Regions from separate parts of the Bacillus sp. 11C genome, predicted to be linked through region 2. Evidence: a T-box and tRNA genes for the amino acid it is inferred to sense, from the RefSeq annotation. Region 2 holds a T-box; the other holds one or more tRNA genes.

Region 1 (4,423 bases), on a different contig from region 2:
CTTTTTTGTGTATGGATGAAATCAGGGAACTTAATCGCATCGCGGATAAAGAATACCGGTGTATTGTTTCCGACGATGTCATAGTTTCCTTCTTCAGTATAAAATTTAACGGCAAATCCGCGCGGGTCGCGAACTGTGTCAGCCGAGCCAAGTTCACCGGCAACTGTTGAGAAACGGATGAACAACGGTGTGCGTTTGCCGACTTCAGAAAGGAAAGCGGCTTTCGTGTATTTTGTTACATCGTTTGTTACTTCAAAATATCCGTGAGCGCCTGCTCCTTTAGCGTGAACAACACGCTCAGGAACACGTTCTCTGTTGAAATGGGCCAATTTTTCGAGTAAATGTACATCTTGGATTAAAGTTGGTCCGCGAGAACCTGCAGTCATTGAATTTTGGTTATCTCCAACCGGGGCGCCCCAGCTAGTTGTCAGTTTATTTGAACTCATGTGATCACCTCTTGGAATTTATAAGAACATAATATCATCTCTAAGTAAAAAGTCAATATCATATTATAATTATTATAAAATAGTTATTTATATTAAGCGATATCTAGTATTGAAAATGATGATAAACCTCTGTCATAACAGGTTTTAAAACAATGAAAATTTGTGTGATCATGATTTTTTCTTTTCTATTTGCGAAACAAGCAGAGTAAGTGATAAACAGGCAGACAAAATCTCGCATAAATAGAGTTGGTTTATGACCGGTATCCTCACTTAGAAAAGTGTTTATTTTGCAGACTTGGCTTTTGCTTCTGCCAATAAGGCGCAGGTTTAAGTAAAACACAGCCCTTGAACACATGGTATGATATGTAAAGAAGGGAGCTGATTTTCTGAAAACATTGATAAGCACAACAATTATTTGCCTGATTGCTATGCTGTCAGCATGCGAAGATACAAAACAAATGGAAATCAAAGAGGCCGATATGTCAGATCTCGAAAAAAATAGAATGGATGTTGCAGCCTCCCAAACCTTCACTGCCGAGGTCGCAAATATCAGTGATAGCATTTCTGGAGCTGAAATGTATATAGAGCATTATCAAAACGGAAAGCTTGTTGAAACCATTGGACCGGTAAGTGCAGATTACTCGGAGGAAAAACCCGATTCATTACAATTTGTTTACTTTGAGAATGAGGAGGGAGAAGGTAAGAATAAACTGAGCACCGTTCATTTTGGAATTGTGGATAAACAAGGAAATATTGTGGCTGATTCGTCGTTTCGGCGTGATGATAGCGCGGCACAGGAAGTGACTCAGAAGATTTCGTCGGCTAAACCGATTTCTTTCGAAAAACCTGTATTGATCGGCAGCAGTATTAAAGGGACTGACGAACCAATGCACACCTCTGAACACAAAAAAGAGCTCATTAAGCATCAAGATGCGCTACTGTATTATGTGGAATTGCATCATTAGAAACGGGCGGCTTCAGGCCGTCTGTTTTACAAAGCGGTATACTTGCTTTTTTGAATCGTGCGTGATACATTTTAAATCGTAACAATTTCGATTTAAAAAGGAGGCTATGTGACTTGGCTAAAAAATCAAAAGTGGCAAAAGAGTTAAAACGCCAGCAGCTTGTTGAACAATACGCTGATATTAGACGCGAGCTGAAAGAAAAAGGAGATTACGAGGCACTCAGCAAGCTGCCGAGAGATTCAGCACCGGGAAGGCTCCACAATCGCTGCATGGTAACAGGGCGCCCGAGAGGATATATGAGGAAGTTTAAAATGTCCAGAATCGCTTTCAGGGAGCTGGCTCATAAAGGACAGATTCCCGGTGTGAAAAAAGCGAGCTGGTAAGAAAAACTCCGGCCGATTACAGCGCGCCGGAGTTTTTTTCGTTTTTCTTGAAAGCGATGACGTAGGATAGGTGCTGGATGATCATGATGATAAACACAATAATAATAGGGAAAAACGGAATATGCGATTGAAAAAGCGGATAAAAAATGAGAAGAACCGCTGCGGCAGGAAGCGAGAAATAGACGGCGATATAAGACGCGCGGCATGCTTTTGCCGTCATCATCTGCTCTCTTTCATCCTGCTCTTCAAATTCATCAGGCAGGAGAAGCTGCTTTCTGGCAGGGCGGCTTTTCTTATGCAAGTACATATAAACCGCAGCCGCCGCAATAAACAGAATAAAGGGAGTGAGGTTTAATTCAAACACCATCTCGCCGCTCTTTGTACGGGAAAAGGCCGCTATGCCTTCAGAGGCTTTAAAGTATGAAATCAGCGTCCAGCATGCTAGGCCAAACAAAACTAGTTGAAAAGCTGCTTTTGTTTTCATGCTCATCTTAGTATTCCTCCTCTAACCAAAAGACATCCTCCATTTTCATGGAGAAAGCTTTGCAGATTTTTAGTGCTAACAACAGTGAGGGAACATAGTCGCCTTTTTCGATAGCTGCCACCGTTTGTCTTGTGACGCCGACTGTTTCTCCGAGTTTTTCCTGGGAATAGCCCAAACGCGCCCTCAGCTCTTTCACTTTATTTTTCATCATGACGTCTGTCCCCTTCACAATCTCTTTTGATTATATTGTATAGTATACTTAACATTATGTAAATGCGACTTAACAACTTTACAAAAAGAAAACATTTTTTCGACAAAATTTTTATACTCCCTTGACGAAAAATCAATAAACGTGTAATATAAAAAAAGTCAAAGCAATACTGTTACTGACTATCATAAATGCGGGTGTAGTTTAGTGGTAAAACCTCAGCCTTCCAAGCTGATGTCGTGAGTTCGATTCTCATCACCCGCTCCATACATACGTTATTAACGCAGTGTTTCGTTTCTTAGATAAACGAAGTATTGCGTTTTTTTATGTAAAAAAGAACACATTATCTGTGTTCTTTTACGTAAGCCAATGTACTGTATGGGCGCCGCCATGAATTTGTTCAAACATTTTCGTTAATGATGATAAGAGTTTAACAGCGCTGCTTTTTTTTATGGATGGCGGGAAAAAGATGATTTGCAGCATGTTTTTGGTCTCGTTAGTAACGGGAAAGCGATTGACGCTGTTTTTTAAATCGCCAAATATGCCGTTTTCATCAGAGAAAAGCAGGATGTTTTCTTTTTCTCCCAATGAGATTCGGACTGGCTCATGAAGCTTTCCGGCGTCATAAATCATAATGGGCAGAGAATATTTTAATGCGAAAAAATCGATGGTGTCATGGGCTGAATCCTTGCTTTCCAGGAATTGTTCTTTGGATATCGGGATCAGCATGTCCTCCATTGGAGTTGTTTCTCGCTCAAATGAAGGGGTAAGCTGTTTAAAAAGTTCTCGCCATTCCTTGACGAAGGGTTCATCGGATATTCCGCCGTCCGCATAGTCGAAAAACAAGGATTCTTGAAATAGGCGAAGCCTGCCTTTCAGCATTTGCGGAGAGGAACCGACTTCGATATTCTCATAAATCACAGCCGCCGCATGTAAGCCGGCCGCACGTTCAGTAATAACAGAATCAAGTTTGATAGTCACAAGCATTCACTCCAGATACGGGATATCAACTTATTATAAACGCTGTATCGTTTTATCACAAAGAAAGGAGGCTGTGCAAAACATGAACATTTATCAGCTCAAAGAAGAATTAATTGCATACGCGAAAAGCATTGGCGTGGACAAGATTGGTTTTACGACCGCTGATACTTTTGACAGTTTAAAAGACCGTTTGATTCTTCAAGAATCACTCGGCTATCTCTCCGGCTTTGAAGAGCCGGATATCGAGAAAAGGGTGACGCCGAAGCTGCTTTTGCCGAAAGCGAAATCAATTGTGGCGATTGCTCTCGCATATCCTTCCAGAATGAAGGATGCGCCGAGAAGCACGAGAACTGAGCGCAGGGGCATTTTTTGCAGAGCTTCCTGGGGCAAAGACTATCACGATGTGCTAAGGGAAAAACTCGATCTGCTGGAGGAATTTCTGAGGAGCAAGCATGAGGATATCAGAACCAAGTCAATGGTCGATACAGGTGAATTATCTGATCGGGCGGTTGCAGAGCGGGCGGGTATCGGATTCAGCGCGAAAAACTGTATGATCACAACGCCTGAGTATGGTTCTTATGTGTATTTAGCGGAAATGATCACAAATATACCTTTTGAGCCAGATTTGCCGATTGAAGACATGTGCGGCTCCTGCACGAAATGTCTGGACGCCTGCCCGACGGGAGCATTGGTCAATCCGGGACAGCTGAATGCGCAGCGCTGCATCTCTTTTCTGACCCAGACGAAAGGATTTTTGCCTGATGAATTCCGCACAAAGATTGGAAACCGTCTGTATGGGTGCGATACGTGCCAAACGGTGTGTCCTCTTAATAAAGGGAAGGACTTTCATCTTCATCCGGAAATGGAACCTGATCCTGAGATTGCTAAGCCGTTATTGAAGCCGCTCTTAACCATCAGCAACCGGGAATTTAAGGAGAAATTCGGGCATGTTTCAG
Region 2 (4,423 bases):
TGATGAAAGTGGCGCAAAATACATTAAAAGAAGTCGATTTGGTCTTGTTTATGATCAACGCCGAGGAAGGCTACGGGAAGGGCGACGAATTCATCATTGAGAAATTGCAGAATATGTCCACGCCTGTATTTTTAATCGTAAACAAAATTGACAAAATTCATCCCGATCAATTGCTACTGTTAATTGACGAATACCGCGGACGTTATCCTTTTAAGGAAGTTGTTCCGATTTCTGCTCTAGAAGGAAATAATATCGAAACATTGCTCACTCAGATTGAAGCGTATTTGCCGGAAGGACCGCAATTCTATCCGAGTGACCAGGTAACCGACCACCCGGAGCGCTTTATCATTTCCGAACTCATCAGGGAAAAAGTGCTGCATTTGACAAGAGAAGAGATCCCGCACAGCATTGCGGTGGCCATCGAATCAATCAAAGGGCAGGACAATGGTTCTGTACACGTAGCGGCGACGATTGTGGTCGAACGGGATTCCCAGAAAGGCATTGTGATCGGGAAAAAAGGAAGCCTGCTGAAAGAGGTCGGAAAAAGAGCGAGAGCGGATATTGAAGCATTGTTAGGCTCCCGTGTCTACCTTGAATTATGGGTCAAAGTGCAGAAAGACTGGCGTAATAAAATGTCCCAGCTGCGCGATTTTGGTTTTAAAGAGGATGAATATTAATCTCTCGCTGTGTCATTATCTCACAGGATCAGGGATACATTAACAAATTTTGTTTAACATGAAATGGAGGACATCTGGTCAAGATAAAGGTAAGAATTTGGAGTTTAGGTAAGCTAGTTTAACTACAGAAAGGTGGGTTTCTTGTGTTGAATTTTACCTGGAACGTATTTTCTCAAACAGGAAATGTTGATACGTATCTTCTTTTTAAAGAACTGGAAAAAGAGAACATAGAAAGACCCGAAGAACTAGAAGATGAGCTAGCCCGATTTGATTATCCAATTTTATAAACCTCTTGGCCGCTCCTGCTTTAGGAAGGTGCGGAAATGCTGACAAAATGTGAAGGAATCGTTCTTCGCACAAATGATTACGGAGAGACGAATAAAATCGTTACTTTACTGACAAGAGAACACGGAAAAGTAGGTGTTATGGCAAGAGGCGCCAAAAAAACGAACAGCCGTTTATCAGCAGTCAGCCAGCCCTTTTTGTATGGTTCATTCTTAATGCAAAAAACAACCGGCCTCGGAACACTTCAGCAGGGTGAAATGATCCTCAGCATGAGAGGCATCAGGGAAGATTTGTTTTTAACAGCATATGCTGCATATATTACCGAGTTAGTCGACAGAGGCACTGAAGAAAAAAAGCCAAACCCTTATTTGTTTGAATTTATTTTAGAATCGCTTAAACAGCTGAACGAAGGAACAGACCCAGATGTTATCATCTTTATCGTTCAAATGAAAATGCTCGGTGTCATGGGGCTGTATCCCGAGCTCAATCACTGTGTGCATTGTAAAAGCCAGGATGGGAGCTTTCATTTTTCTATCCGTGATAACGGTTTTATTTGCCACCGTTGTTTTGAAAAAGATCCTTACAGGGTTCCGATTAAACCGCAAACGGCAAGGCTGTTGAGACTGTTTTATTACTTCGATCTATCAAGGCTGGGCAATGTCTCCTTAAAACAGGAAACAAAAGCTGAATTGAAGCAAGTGATTGATTTATATTATGAAGAATACTCAGGGTTATATTTAAAATCAAAGCGCTTTTTAGATCAAATGGAGAGCATGAAACATCTTATGGGTGAAAACAAAAGTTGACATCTGGTCCATCTTTTTATATGATCATTTATTATAAAATATGTTGCAGTGAGAGAAAGAAGTACTTGCGTTTACCTCATGAAAGCGACCTTAGGGCGGTGTAAGCTAAGGATGAGCACGCAACGAAAGGCATTCTTGAGCAATTTCAAAAAAAGAGGCTGGGATTTTGATCTCAGCAACTAGGGTGGAACCGCGGGAGAACTCTCGTCCCTATGTTTGCGGCTGGCAAGCATAGAGACGGGAGTTTTTTGGTTGCCGCCGCAGTCATCTGATAAAGGAAAAGTAAAGTGGAGGTGCTTGAAATGAATATTCAAGACATGATTCTAACCTTGCAGCAGCATTGGTCCGGTCAGGGCTGTGTGCTTATGCAGGCTTACGATGTAGAAAAAGGGGCCGGCACGATGAGCCCGTATACATTTTTGCGCAGTATCGGCCCTGAGCCGTGGAAAGTGGCTTATGTAGAGCCTTCCAGACGGCCTGCCGACGGCCGCTACGGGGAGAATCCGAACAGACTGTATCAGCATCATCAGTTCCAGGTTATTATTAAACCGTCTCCTGATAACATTCAAGAGCTGTATTTAGATTCCTTGCGCGCTCTTGGAATTGATCCGCTTGAGCATGATATTCGCTTTGTTGAAGACAACTGGGAGAACCCGTCTTTAGGCTGCGCGGGTCTTGGCTGGGAAGTATGGCTTGACGGAATGGAAATTACACAATTTACGTATTTCCAGCAGGTCGGAGGACTAGAGTGTAAACCAGTTTCTGTAGAGATTACGTACGGAATTGAGCGTCTCGCGTCTTATATCCAGGATAAAGAGAATGTTTTCGACTTGGAATGGACGTCAGGGTTCACAGTAAAAGATTTATTCATGATGGCGGAATACGAGCATTCCGTTTATACGTTTGAAACGTCAGACGTCGATATGCTGTTCCAATTGTTCAGCACGTATGAAAAAGAAGCGATTAAACAAATGGATAACGGGCTTGTTCATCCAGCATATGACTATGTGCTAAAATGCTCGCACACCTTCAACCTGCTTGACGCCAAAGGTGCGATCTCAGTTACCGAGCGGACAGGCTATATCGCAAGAGTGCGGAATTTAGCGAGAAAAGTAGCAAAAACCTATTATGAGGAACGAGAAAAACTAGGGTTCCCAATGCTTAAAGGGGAGGGTGCTTCTCATGAGTAAACAGGATTTATTTTTAGAGATTGGATTAGAGGAAATGCCGGCGCGCTTTTTAAATGACAGCATGGTTCAGATTGGAGAGAAGCTGACAGGCTGGCTGAAAGAAAAAAATATCACTCACGGTGAAGTGAAGCTCTTCAATACGCCTAGACGTCTAGCTGTATTCGTAAAGGATGTAGCAGAAAAGCAGGATGATATAAAAGAAGAAGCAAAAGGGCCAGCGAAAAAAATTGCTCTTGATGCAGACGGGAACTGGACAAAAGCGGCAATCGGCTTTTCAAAAGGCCAAGGCGCAGACGTGAAAGACCTGTACATCAAAGAAGTAAAAGGTACAGAGTATGTATTTGTACAAAAATTCCAAGCCGGACAAGAAACGAAGTCGCTTCTGCCGGAACTGAGCGGTTTGGTTACGAGCTTGCACTTCCCGAAAAACATGCGTTGGGGAAATGAAGATTTGCGTTATATCCGGCCAATCAAATGGATTGCCGCTTTATTTGGACAGGATGTCATTCCATTTTCGATCACAAACGTTGAGTCTGGCCGGACAACACAGGGACACCGTTTCCTCGGACATGAAGTGTCAATTGAATCACCTTCTTCCTATGAAGAGCAGCTGAAAGAACAGCATGTCATCGCTGACCCTAACATCCGGAAACATATGATTCAATCTCAGCTGGAAGCGATGGCAGCAGAAAACAATTGGAACATTCCAGTAGACGAAGACCTTCTTGATGAAGTGAATCATTTAGTAGAATACCCGACAGCTCTTTACGGTTCATTTGAATCTGAGTTTCTGACAATTCCTGAGGAAGTGCTTGTCACGACAATGAAAGAACATCAGCGCTACTTCCCTGTCAAAGACAAAAACGGTGATTTGCTGCCTCACTTTATCACAGTCCGAAACGGAAACAGCCACGCGATCGAAAATGTAGCCCGTGGCAATGAAAAAGTGCTGCGCGCGCGTTTATCTGATGCTTCATTCTTCTACAAGGAAGATCAGAAATTAAACATTGATGCAAATGTGAAGAAGCTTGAAAACATTGTTTTTCATGAAGAGCTTGGTTCTCTTGCTGATAAGGTCAGAAGAGTCACTGCAATCGCAGAGAAGCTTGCCGTCCGTCTTCAGGCTGATGAAGATACATTAAAACATGTGAAGCGGGCTGCTGAAATTTCTAAATTCGATCTTGTCACACATATGATATACGAATTCCCTGAGCTTCAAGGAATTATGGGTGAAAAGTATGCGAAAATGCTTGGAGAAGATGAAGCTGTGGCTGCGGCAGTAAACGAACACTATATGCCTAGATCAGCAGGCGGAGAAACGCCTTCTACTTTCACCGGAGCTGTTGTAGCAATGGCGGATAAGCTAGATACAATCACTTCATTCTTCTCTATCGGCGTTATTCCGACTGGTTCACAGGATCCTTACGCCCTGCGCCGCCAAGCGAGCGGTATTGTTGCGATTCTT

What was found. The T-box of region 2 lies ahead of glyQ (glycine--tRNA ligase subunit alpha). A T-box ahead of a tRNA ligase gene usually reads a tRNA of that ligase, here a tRNA-Gly.
Region 1: it encodes a tRNA-Gly, which carries the amino acid that the T-box ahead of glyQ (glycine--tRNA ligase subunit alpha) is inferred to sense. The anticodon was not compared.

The regions. Positions count from the first base shown of each region.
Region 1 covers NZ_JBUPVZ010000015.1:78,696-83,118, reverse strand. The annotation lists gene katA (catalase KatA) at 1-446, opposite strand, end outside; gene ACY3LV_RS17775 (hypothetical protein) at 875-1,411, shown strand; gene rpsN (30S ribosomal protein S14) at 1,525-1,794, shown strand; gene ACY3LV_RS17765 (hypothetical protein) at 1,811-2,284, opposite strand; gene ACY3LV_RS17760 (helix-turn-helix transcriptional regulator) at 2,286-2,486, opposite strand; tRNA gene ACY3LV_RS17755 (tRNA-Gly) at 2,680-2,753, shown strand; gene ACY3LV_RS17750 (B3/B4 domain-containing protein) at 2,844-3,467, opposite strand; gene queG (tRNA epoxyqueuosine(34) reductase QueG) at 3,550-4,423, shown strand, end outside.
Region 2 covers NZ_JBUPVZ010000003.1:353,904-358,326, reverse strand. The annotation lists gene era (GTPase Era) at 1-677, shown strand, start outside; gene ACY3LV_RS06860 (YqzL family protein) at 821-964, shown strand; gene recO (DNA repair protein RecO) at 1,001-1,768, shown strand; T-box leader at 1,808-1,983, shown strand; gene glyQ (glycine--tRNA ligase subunit alpha) at 2,071-2,958, shown strand; gene glyS (glycine--tRNA ligase subunit beta) at 2,951-4,423, shown strand, end outside.